DNA from 4 places in the Marinomonas sp. THO17 genome. Region 4 is predicted to be linked to each of the others. Evidence: predicted binding sites of a transcription regulator. Region 4 holds the regulator's gene; each other region holds the start of a gene.

What was found. The regulator sigma-54, encoded in region 4, starts transcription at its own class of promoters, with help from an activator protein. The targets are predictions, from matches to a motif close to TGGCACNNNNNTTGCTNT.
Region 1: a site for sigma-54 is predicted at 758-775, ahead of ABXS85_RS05070 (nitrate reductase). Genes of this name have one in related genera too.
Region 2: a site for sigma-54 is predicted at 1,388-1,405, ahead of glnL (nitrogen regulation protein NR(II)). Genes of this name have one in related genera too.
Region 3: a site for sigma-54 is predicted at 908-925, ahead of glnK (P-II family nitrogen regulator). Genes of this name have one in related genera too.

What each region holds. Positions count from the first base shown of each region.
Region 1 is NZ_AP031575.1:1,076,707-1,078,912, reverse strand. Features, by position in the region: gene nirB (nitrite reductase large subunit NirB) at 1-316, shown strand, start outside; gene nirD (nitrite reductase small subunit NirD) at 325-654, shown strand; gene ABXS85_RS05070 (nitrate reductase) at 926-2,206, shown strand, end outside.
Region 2 is NZ_AP031575.1:3,046,077-3,048,282, forward strand. Features, by position in the region: gene ntrC (nitrogen regulation protein NR(I)) at 1-275, opposite strand, end outside; gene glnL (nitrogen regulation protein NR(II)) at 272-1,357, opposite strand; gene glnA (glutamate--ammonia ligase) at 1,560-2,206, opposite strand, start outside.
Region 3 is NZ_AP031575.1:1,896,716-1,898,921, reverse strand. Features, by position in the region: gene ABXS85_RS09085 (ammonium transporter) at 1-473, opposite strand, end outside; gene glnK (P-II family nitrogen regulator) at 513-851, opposite strand; gene ABXS85_RS09075 (accessory factor UbiK family protein) at 1,306-1,542, shown strand; gene ABXS85_RS09070 (TIGR02450 family Trp-rich protein) at 1,548-1,769, opposite strand; gene ABXS85_RS09065 (YifB family Mg chelatase-like AAA ATPase) at 1,919-2,206, shown strand, end outside.
Region 4 is NZ_AP031575.1:200,056-202,261, forward strand. Features, by position in the region: gene ptsN (PTS IIA-like nitrogen regulatory protein PtsN) at 1-188, opposite strand, end outside; gene ABXS85_RS00875 (RNA polymerase factor sigma-54) at 204-1,688, opposite strand; gene lptB (LPS export ABC transporter ATP-binding protein) at 1,767-2,206, opposite strand, start outside.

The sequences.
Region 1 (2,206 bases), 880 kb from region 4:
CAAAACGGCCGATCGTTTGCAACGTACATCCGTGTGGATGGAGAATTTAGAAGGTGGTTTGGACTACCTAAAAGAAGTGGTCATTGACGACAAACTTGGTTTGGCTGATGAGTTAGAAAGAAGCATGCAGCACGTGGTGGATACCTTCCAATGTGAATGGAAAACAACACTAGAAGACGAGCAAGCACTGAAAAATTTCCGTCAGTTCGTCAACTATGAAGGCGGGGATGAAAACGTGGTGTTTGTTGAAGAGCGTAATCAAATTCGCCCTGCGACCGAAGCAGAAAAACAGCAACTGATTGCTAAGGCAGGTTAACCGTGACAATGCAGTGGAAATTGATGTGTGAACAGCAAGATTTGATTGAAGGCGCTGGCATTGCCGCCATGCTAGACGGTCAACAAATTGCTTTGTTTTATGTGCCTGAGGCGAAACAACAAGTGTTTGCTATTAGTAACTGGGACCCAATTGGTAAAGCCAATGTGCTTTCCCGTGGTTTGTTGGCGAATCTAAAGGAAGAGTGGACGGTGGCCAGTCCATTGTACAAACAGCATTTTGAATTACAGTCTGGTAGGTGTCTTGAAGAAGAAGGTTTATCTATCCCGACTTGGCAAGCCAAACTGGAGCAAGGCAAGGTGTTCGTCGCTGTTTCATGATCCAATTTGGTTAGCAAAAAATAACATCGCACTTTTGTGGTGCTTTTATGGATGAAAATCGATAAAAATCGGATTGAGAAGCGTTAAAAACAGCTCAAAAACTTGGCCTGTTATTTGCTACTAATAAAACCAACTGATGCACCTTGAACCAACGCTGGTTTACTTACAAAGCAATCAGATATTACAAAAGGCAACGAAGCCCAACCGCTGAATACAGTGGTTGGGCTTTTTTTGTTGAAAAATTTGCCTCATGAAAACGAAAGGAAAGGTTATGGCAGAGCGCACCCAGAAAACAACTTGTCCATATTGCGGCGTAGGCTGTGGTGTGAACCTGACTCTGCCTGCAAACCAGTCAGATGCTTTTCCACCAGTATCAGGGGATCAAGATCACCCTGCGAACTTTGGTCATCTTTGCGTGAAAGGCAGTAGTTTGGCACAAACCCTGGGCAGTGAAGACAGATTGCTCAACCCCAAGGTATTTGGCAAAGATGTTCCATGGCAAGAGGCCATAGACACCATTAGTAATAAGATTCAGCAGGTCGTCGCTGAACATGGCCCAGATGCGTTTGCGTTTTATTTGTCTGGTCAAATTTTGACGGAAGATTATTATGTTGCCAATAAGCTTGCGAAAGGCTTTATTGGCACTGCAAATGTGGACACCAATTCTCGTTTATGCATGGCCTCAGCCGTGGTGGCGTACAAACGCTCTTTAGGTTCAGATACTGTGCCTTGTAATTACGAGGATTTAGAAAGTTGCGATTTATTGATCATGGTGGGATCTAACGCAGCATGGACACATCCTATTTTGTACCAGCGCATTGCTGCTGCCAAGCAAGCTCGTCCGCACATGAAAGTGGTGGTGATTGACCCTAGAAGAACTGCAACTTGTGACATTGCCGATTTACATCTTGCTATTAAACCCGGTTCGGATGCGGCAATTTTTTCTTATCTATTAAGCTTTTCCGAACAAGAAGGCTTGCTTGATTCAGGTTTTATTGATCAGCATACCTCAGGTTTTCATGAAACCTTACAGCAGGCTCAAAAAGCCACTCCTAACTTATTAGCTACGGCCGATTTTTGCGCTATCAACGCGGAAGAATTAGTGACCTTGGCCAGTTGGTGGAAGGACAATGACAAAAGTGTCACCTTCTATTCTCAAGGAATCAACCAATCTTCCTCCGGTGTGGATAAATGCAACGCTATTATTAATTGTCATCTGGCGACAGGTCGAATTGGTAAAGAAGGGGCGGGGCCGTTTTCCATTACTGGTCAGCCTAATGCCATGGGAGGACGAGAGGTTGGTGGTTTGGCCAATCAATTGGCTGCACATATGGATTTTGCTACACCGGGTGCCATTGAACTTGTTGAGCGATTTTGGCAGGCGCCTAATATGGCAACCGAAAATGGACTAAAAGCGGTGGATTTATTTCAAGCTATGGAGGCTGGAAAGGTCAAAGTGGTGTGGATCATGTCGACCAATCCTATGGTGAGTTTGCCAGATACCGCGCAGGTGCGGCGTGCCTTAGAAAAGTGTGAGTTGGTCATCGTTAGC
Region 2 (2,206 bases), 1.1 Mb from region 4:
ACCGCACTTTCTAAGTCGGAATGGGCGGTCATAATGATGACAGGCAAATAAGGGTAGTCGTTTTGCAATTTTTCTAATAATTTTAAACCGTCCATACCTGGCATTCGGATATCACTGATAATGGCGTTGGGCTGCTCTTTATCTATCATGTGTACTAGGTTTTCAGCGGAATCAAACAAGCGGCACTGAATGCCTTCTTGTTCCAGGGTTTTTTCTAGAACCCAGCGAATGGAACGGTCATCGTCGACAATCCATACGGTTTCTTCAGTTGTCATAACGCTTTCTCCTGTTCTAGGACTGTCGTCTCAATGGGAATCAAAATATTGAATTCTGTGTGTTTTGGCTCACTGTTACATTCCACTATGCCTTGATGTTGGTTAATAACAGATTGTGCAATAGAAAGGCCAAGTCCAGTGCCATCGGCACGGCCGCTGACCATAGGATAAAATAGGGTGTTTAAAATGTGCTCGGGAATGCCTGGGCCATTATCCACTATACTGATTTTACATACTAAGCGGTGACGCTTTGAACCAATGGTAAATTGACGAAGTGTACGTGTAACAATGTGAATGGTTTTGTCTTGATTGTTTTCATCTGCCATCAGTGCTTGCATGGCATTTCGGGTAATATTAAGTAAGGCCTGAATAAGCTGTGATTCATCACCGATAAGATCGGGGATACTTGGATCATAGTCGCGAATGAGATGAATTTGATTGTCGGTTTCGACGGAAATCAATTGTCGAACCCGTTCAATGACTTTGTGAATATTCAGTGCTTTATTTTTGGGCAATTGACGTGGACCAAGTAATCGATCGACTAAGTCTCGCAGGCGATCCGATTCTTCAATGATGACTTGAGTATAATCTTTTAAAGCTTCATCGCTAAAGGCACGACTAATTAGCTGAGCTGCACCACGAATGCCACCTAATGGGTTTTTAATTTCATGAGCCAAACCACGCACTAACTCCTTGCTGCTTTCGTGGTTGGCAATGATCTCATCTTCTTTTGAAATACGCTTCATTCGATCTCTTGGGTAGAGTTCAATAATCAGGCTTTCGGTAAAGTTTGAAGAGCCCATCACCGGAGTCACTGTATAGTCACAGAAGAGCTTTTTGCCATTGCTGCACTCAATTTCAGCTTCACGTTTGGTAAAAGGATGGCCGGACTCAATGGCAGAATGAAGTGCTTCAATGCTTTCTTCACCTTCGCGGAATGCGGCACTTAAATCATTGCCATAAATTCGACGGCGACTGACTGCCAAAAGCATTTCCGCCGCTGGATTTAGATATTCGATTTCTAATGTATTGTTAAGCTCAACAACGGCAGTTGATAAGTGATCTATAAGTAGGTTGTACACTGCATTCGCCTCTCTTCTGACGTTTAATTAACTGCAAAAAACGAACCAACATTGGGCAAATTAAAAGCGCTTGTTTTTCAAGAGTCTCATTTTTTTATGAAAAGTGTTTTGCACTATTATAGCGCATGAAAAAAGTGTTGTTTTTTTTAGTGCAAAAAAAAGCCCCGAACTGTGTCGGGGCTTTTTTGATGTTTAGTATGACTTAAACACTGTAGTAAAGATCGAACTCTACTGGGTGAGTGGTCATGTTCACACGCTCAACTTCTTCAGACTTAAGATCGATGTAAGCGTCGATCATCTCATCAGAGAATACACCGCCTTCTGTTAGGAATGCGCGGTCATCAGATAGACACTGAAGCGCTTCTTCTAGGCTACCAGCAACGGTTGGGATGGCAGCAGCTTCTTCAGCAGGAAGATCGTAAAGGTCTTTGTCTGCAGCGTCACCAGGGTGAATTTTGTTTTTGATACCGTCAAGGCCAGCCATCAACATAGCAGCGAAAGCTAGGTATGGGTTCGCAGTTGGATCAGGGAAACGTGCTTCGATACGTTTTGCTTTCGGGCTTGCTACGTATGGAATACGGATAGAAGCAGAACGGTTACGAGCAGAGTAAGCTAGCATTACAGGTGCTTCGAAACCTGGAACAAGACGCTTGTAAGAGTTGGTAGAAGCGTTAGCAAAAGCATTGATTGCTTTAGCGTGCTTGATGATACCACCAATGTAGAATAAAGCTGTCTCAGATAGACCAGCGTACTGATCGCCAGAGAATTGGTTTACACCGTCTTTCCAGAAAGATTGGTGAACGTGCATACCAGAACCGTTATCACCTACGATTGGTTTAGGCATGAAGG
Region 3 (2,206 bases), 1.7 Mb from region 4:
CAAGTCCAAGAACCTTCCATTGGGTAGATGAAAGCTGTCATTACTACCGCGAAGATTAGGAAAGACCATAATTTCATGCGCTCAGCAACCGCACCAGAGACGATAGACATCGCCGTTGCTACGAATACCACTTGGAAGAAGAAATCAGAAGCGCCAGAGTAAATAGAACCGCCTTCGAAACCGCCGTCACGGCCAGCAAAGTCAGTTAGCGTTGAAGCCACGTCAACATCTTGAATGCCAGTTAGGAACCAAGTGCCGCCGTACATGATTGAGTAACCACATACTAGGTACATGATACAAGAGATCGCGAACAAAGCGACGTTCTTGGTAAGGATTTCTGTGGTGTTTTTAGCACGTACTAGACCTGCTTCCAACATGGCAAACCCAGCTGCCATCCACATAACCAGTGCGCCACACACCAAGAAGTAGAAGGTGTCCATGGCATATTGTAAGTGAAAAATTTGATCTTGCATGTTTCGCCCCCCTAAAGGCTTTTATTATTCGAACAGTGATTAAACGGCTTCTACACCTGTTTCGCCGGTACGAATACGAACCGCTTGCTCAAGGTTAACGATAAAGATTTTACCGTCGCCGATTTTGCCAGTGTTTGCGGCACCACTAATAGCTTCAACCACTTGGTCGGTCATGTCGTCTGCAATGGCTAGCTCGATTTTTACTTTAGGTAGAAAGTCCACAACGTACTCTGCACCACGGTACAGTTCAGTGTGACCTTTTTGACGTCCGAACCCTTTTACTTCTGTTACCGTGATACCTTGAACACCGATTTCAGAAAGCGCTTCTCGAACATCATCGAGTTTAAATGGCTTGATGATGGCAGTAATAAGCTTCATACCCACTGTCTCCTTTAAAAGTCAGTTTTATTGTCATTTCGCAGGTAGGTGTCTTTTATTCAATATGTGTGCCATATCTAAAGGAGTCCTATCTTTCTGGGCTTTGTAAGGATTTTGTCGACTTTTTGAAATTAAAAATGGCGATGAATGAGTCGAATTAGTGCTATATATTGGTGAGTGGTTTCTTTTTGGTGCGTTAAAACGGTGCGCGTGTTGAATTGAGATAGGAATTTACCGCGTATGAATTGGCTATCTAATTGCTAATTATGCAGAAAATGAAAAACCTATGCAGTACGTTTGGGAGAGAGTATTGCTTTATGTTGGTCGGTTTTTGATCAATCAACATGTTCATACGCACAGTTACGATGCATAGAATGTCTCTTGTTTGCTCAGTTACTCCCGCTTTATACTTAGTACTAATGACAAATTCACCCTTTTAAGTGACGATACTATAATGATTGATCAATTTATAAAGCAATTAGGCACTGGTTTGGAGCAAGCTGCGGATACGTTAGGCAAATTGCCCAAAGAGGAAATTCAGGCGCAGCTTCATCAAGTAGCGCAAAATACCCTCAGTAAGATGGACTTGGTGACGCGTGAAGAGTTTGAAGTGCAGGCTGCTATGTTAGCGAGATATCGTGAAAAACTCGCTTTATTGGAAGCGCGTCTAGCCGAGTTAGAGGAAAAATAAGGTCTCTATTTCCAACCCTGCTGCCATTGCTCAATGTTAGCAAGCTCTTGCCAAACAACGCGATATTGGTTTTTATTGATGACGGCTTCCAACAAGCATTCGAGTATTTGGTCGTTTTCGTCTCGAAATAACTCGGTCACAATAAAGTGTTTTTCTTTTTGTTGAGGTGTGCGAGAAGTCCATTTGGACAATAAAAGTTTGTCTGGATTGATCTGATTTTTGTTCATGATGGGCTAGAAATAGTAATTAATAAAGTGAATAAAAAAGCACTAGTTAAAACGTGATTGAGTTAAAAAGCTATAGATTAACTCAAATACGCACAACACGCCGAAAAGGATGATTCAGCGTGCCATAATTCTTAGATCAAGGAGTGATCATGAGTTTAGCAACCATATACAGTCGTGCTCGTGTGGGCGTGATGTCTCCCTTAGTAACAGTAGAAACGCATATTTCCAATGGTTTACCCTCTCTTAACATTGTTGGCTTACCTGAAGCGGCAGTGCGTGAAGCCAAAGACAGAGTCCGCAGCGCCATTATCAACAGTCATTTTGAATTTCCAACACGTCGAGTCACCATTAATCTCGCGCCAGCGGATTTGCCTAAAGAAGGTGGGCGTTATGATTTGGCAATTGCCATTAGTGTGTTGGTAGCCTCGGGGCAATTG
Region 4 (2,206 bases):
GCAATGCCATTGCCTATGCCGGTGCTACCTAATTTTTCACGTGCCAACAAGGCGTCATAGACAGCTTCATTATCACAGTGTAGGCGGTTAGAAGTGATCTCCGCCAAACTTTCAAGAACCCGTTTTTTACTAACAATGTCTTGTTTAGCAAGCACCAGATCGGCTTTTAATAGTGAATTTAATGGCATGATACTTAATACCTGTTAAATCAATCTTTTTCGTTCATTGGAAGGCGGTATATTCATCGCCTCACGATATTTGGCAACGGTGCGTCTTGCTACTTGAATGCCTTGGTCCGCCAAGATGGTTGCTAATTTATTATCACTAAGTGGTTTCTTAGCAGGTTCATCAGCAACCAATTTTTTAATCATAGCGCGTATGGCGGTAGAAGAACATTCACCGCCTGACGCAGTATTAACATGGCTTGAAAAGAAGTATTTCAATTCAAAAATGCCTTTTGGTGTATGCATGTATTTTTGTGTAGTGACACGAGAAATAGTTGATTCATGCATGCCTACTTCTTCGGCAACATCATGTAATACCATAGGTTTCATGGCTTCTTCGCCAAGTTCGAAGAAATCAATCTGGCGACTCACAATACAGCTGGCTACTTTTAGCAGAGTTTCATTACGACTTTGTAAACTCTTCATAAACCATTTAGCTTCTTGTAAGGAATTTTTGATGTAGCTTACATCTTCTGCTGTAGAGGCCGTGTTGGCCATCGCAGAATAGGTTTCGTTAATCTTGATCGGCGGTAAAGCGTCATTATTCAATTCGACTTGCCAAATGCCGTTACGCTTTTTAACTGACACATCTGGTATGACATAATCCGTGTCGTCTTCATCAATGGCGGAACCTGGGCGCGGATTGAGTTGTTGGATAAGGTGAATAACTTCTTTAAGCGCTTCGTCTTTAAGCTTGGTTTTACGGCTTAACTGCACAAAATCTCGACTGCCTAGCAGATTTAAATAATGGCTGATCAAGTTTTGTGTGCTTCTGAATAAAGGGTGGTCTTGGAAAGCTTCTAATTGCACTAGCAGACAATCCCGTAAATCAATAGAGCATACGCCGACCGGATCAAAGCGTTGTAATCTGTGCTGAACAGCTTGGATTTCATCCAGTTCAAGGTCTTCTAGATCACCTGTGAGAGATTCTAGAATGTCTTCTAATGGCATGCTCAGATAACCGTCAGGCTGAACGCAATCAACAATCGCGTAAGCAATCTCCAAGTCACGGTCTGACATGTGAGTAAGATTGAGCTGCCAAATTAAATGGTCTTGAATACTCTCTGCTGGAGCATTACGACTCTCAAAGTCCATTTCATTATCGAAGCTAGTCACATCGCTTACTGCGGCTGAGCTTTGATAGGTATCATCCCAGTTGCTATCAATTGACAACTCTTCTGGGATACTTTCCGTCCATTCTGATTCTAATCGGGCTTCTTCGGCTGACTCACTGTTTGCCTTTTCTTTGCTTGTATCGTTTTCGACTTTAGATTCAATGCTGGCTGGTAAGTCGATGGCGGTTAAGTCGTCGTCATCTAATTCCAGCAAAGGATTGGATTCAAGGAATTCATGAATTTCTTGTTTTAAATCCAATGTCGAAAGTTGCAGCAAGCGAATGGCTTGTTGCAACTGCGGGGTCATGGTTAATTGTTGACCGAGCTTTAGCTGTAAAGACTGCTTCATGGAGCAACTCTGTCTGATTTAATAAATAATTGGAACGAGTTATGCATACTACTCCCTTTCTACAACAATGATAAGGGGTTACAGGCGGAAGTCGTCGCCTAAATAGACTTTTTTTACTTGTTCGTTGTTAATTACTTCACTGGCATCACCAGAAGCTATGATGTAACCATTGCCTACAATGTAAGCTTTGTCACAAATATCCAGCGTTTCCCTTACATTGTGGTCGGTAATTAAAACGCCAATGCCGTTGTCTTGTAAATGTTTAATAATCAGCTTTATATCGCCTACAGAAATTGGATCAACCCCTGCGAAAGGTTCGTCTAATAATATGAATTTAGGATTCATTGCCAAAGCACGTGCAATTTCAACTCTACGCCGTTCGCCACCAGAAAGGGCCATGCCTAAATTTTTACGAATATGAGTGATGTTGAATTCTTCCAGCAATGATTCTAGACGTTCTTTCTGCTCAGTTTTAGACAGTTCTTTACGGGTTTCTAAAATGGCTGAAATATTGTCTT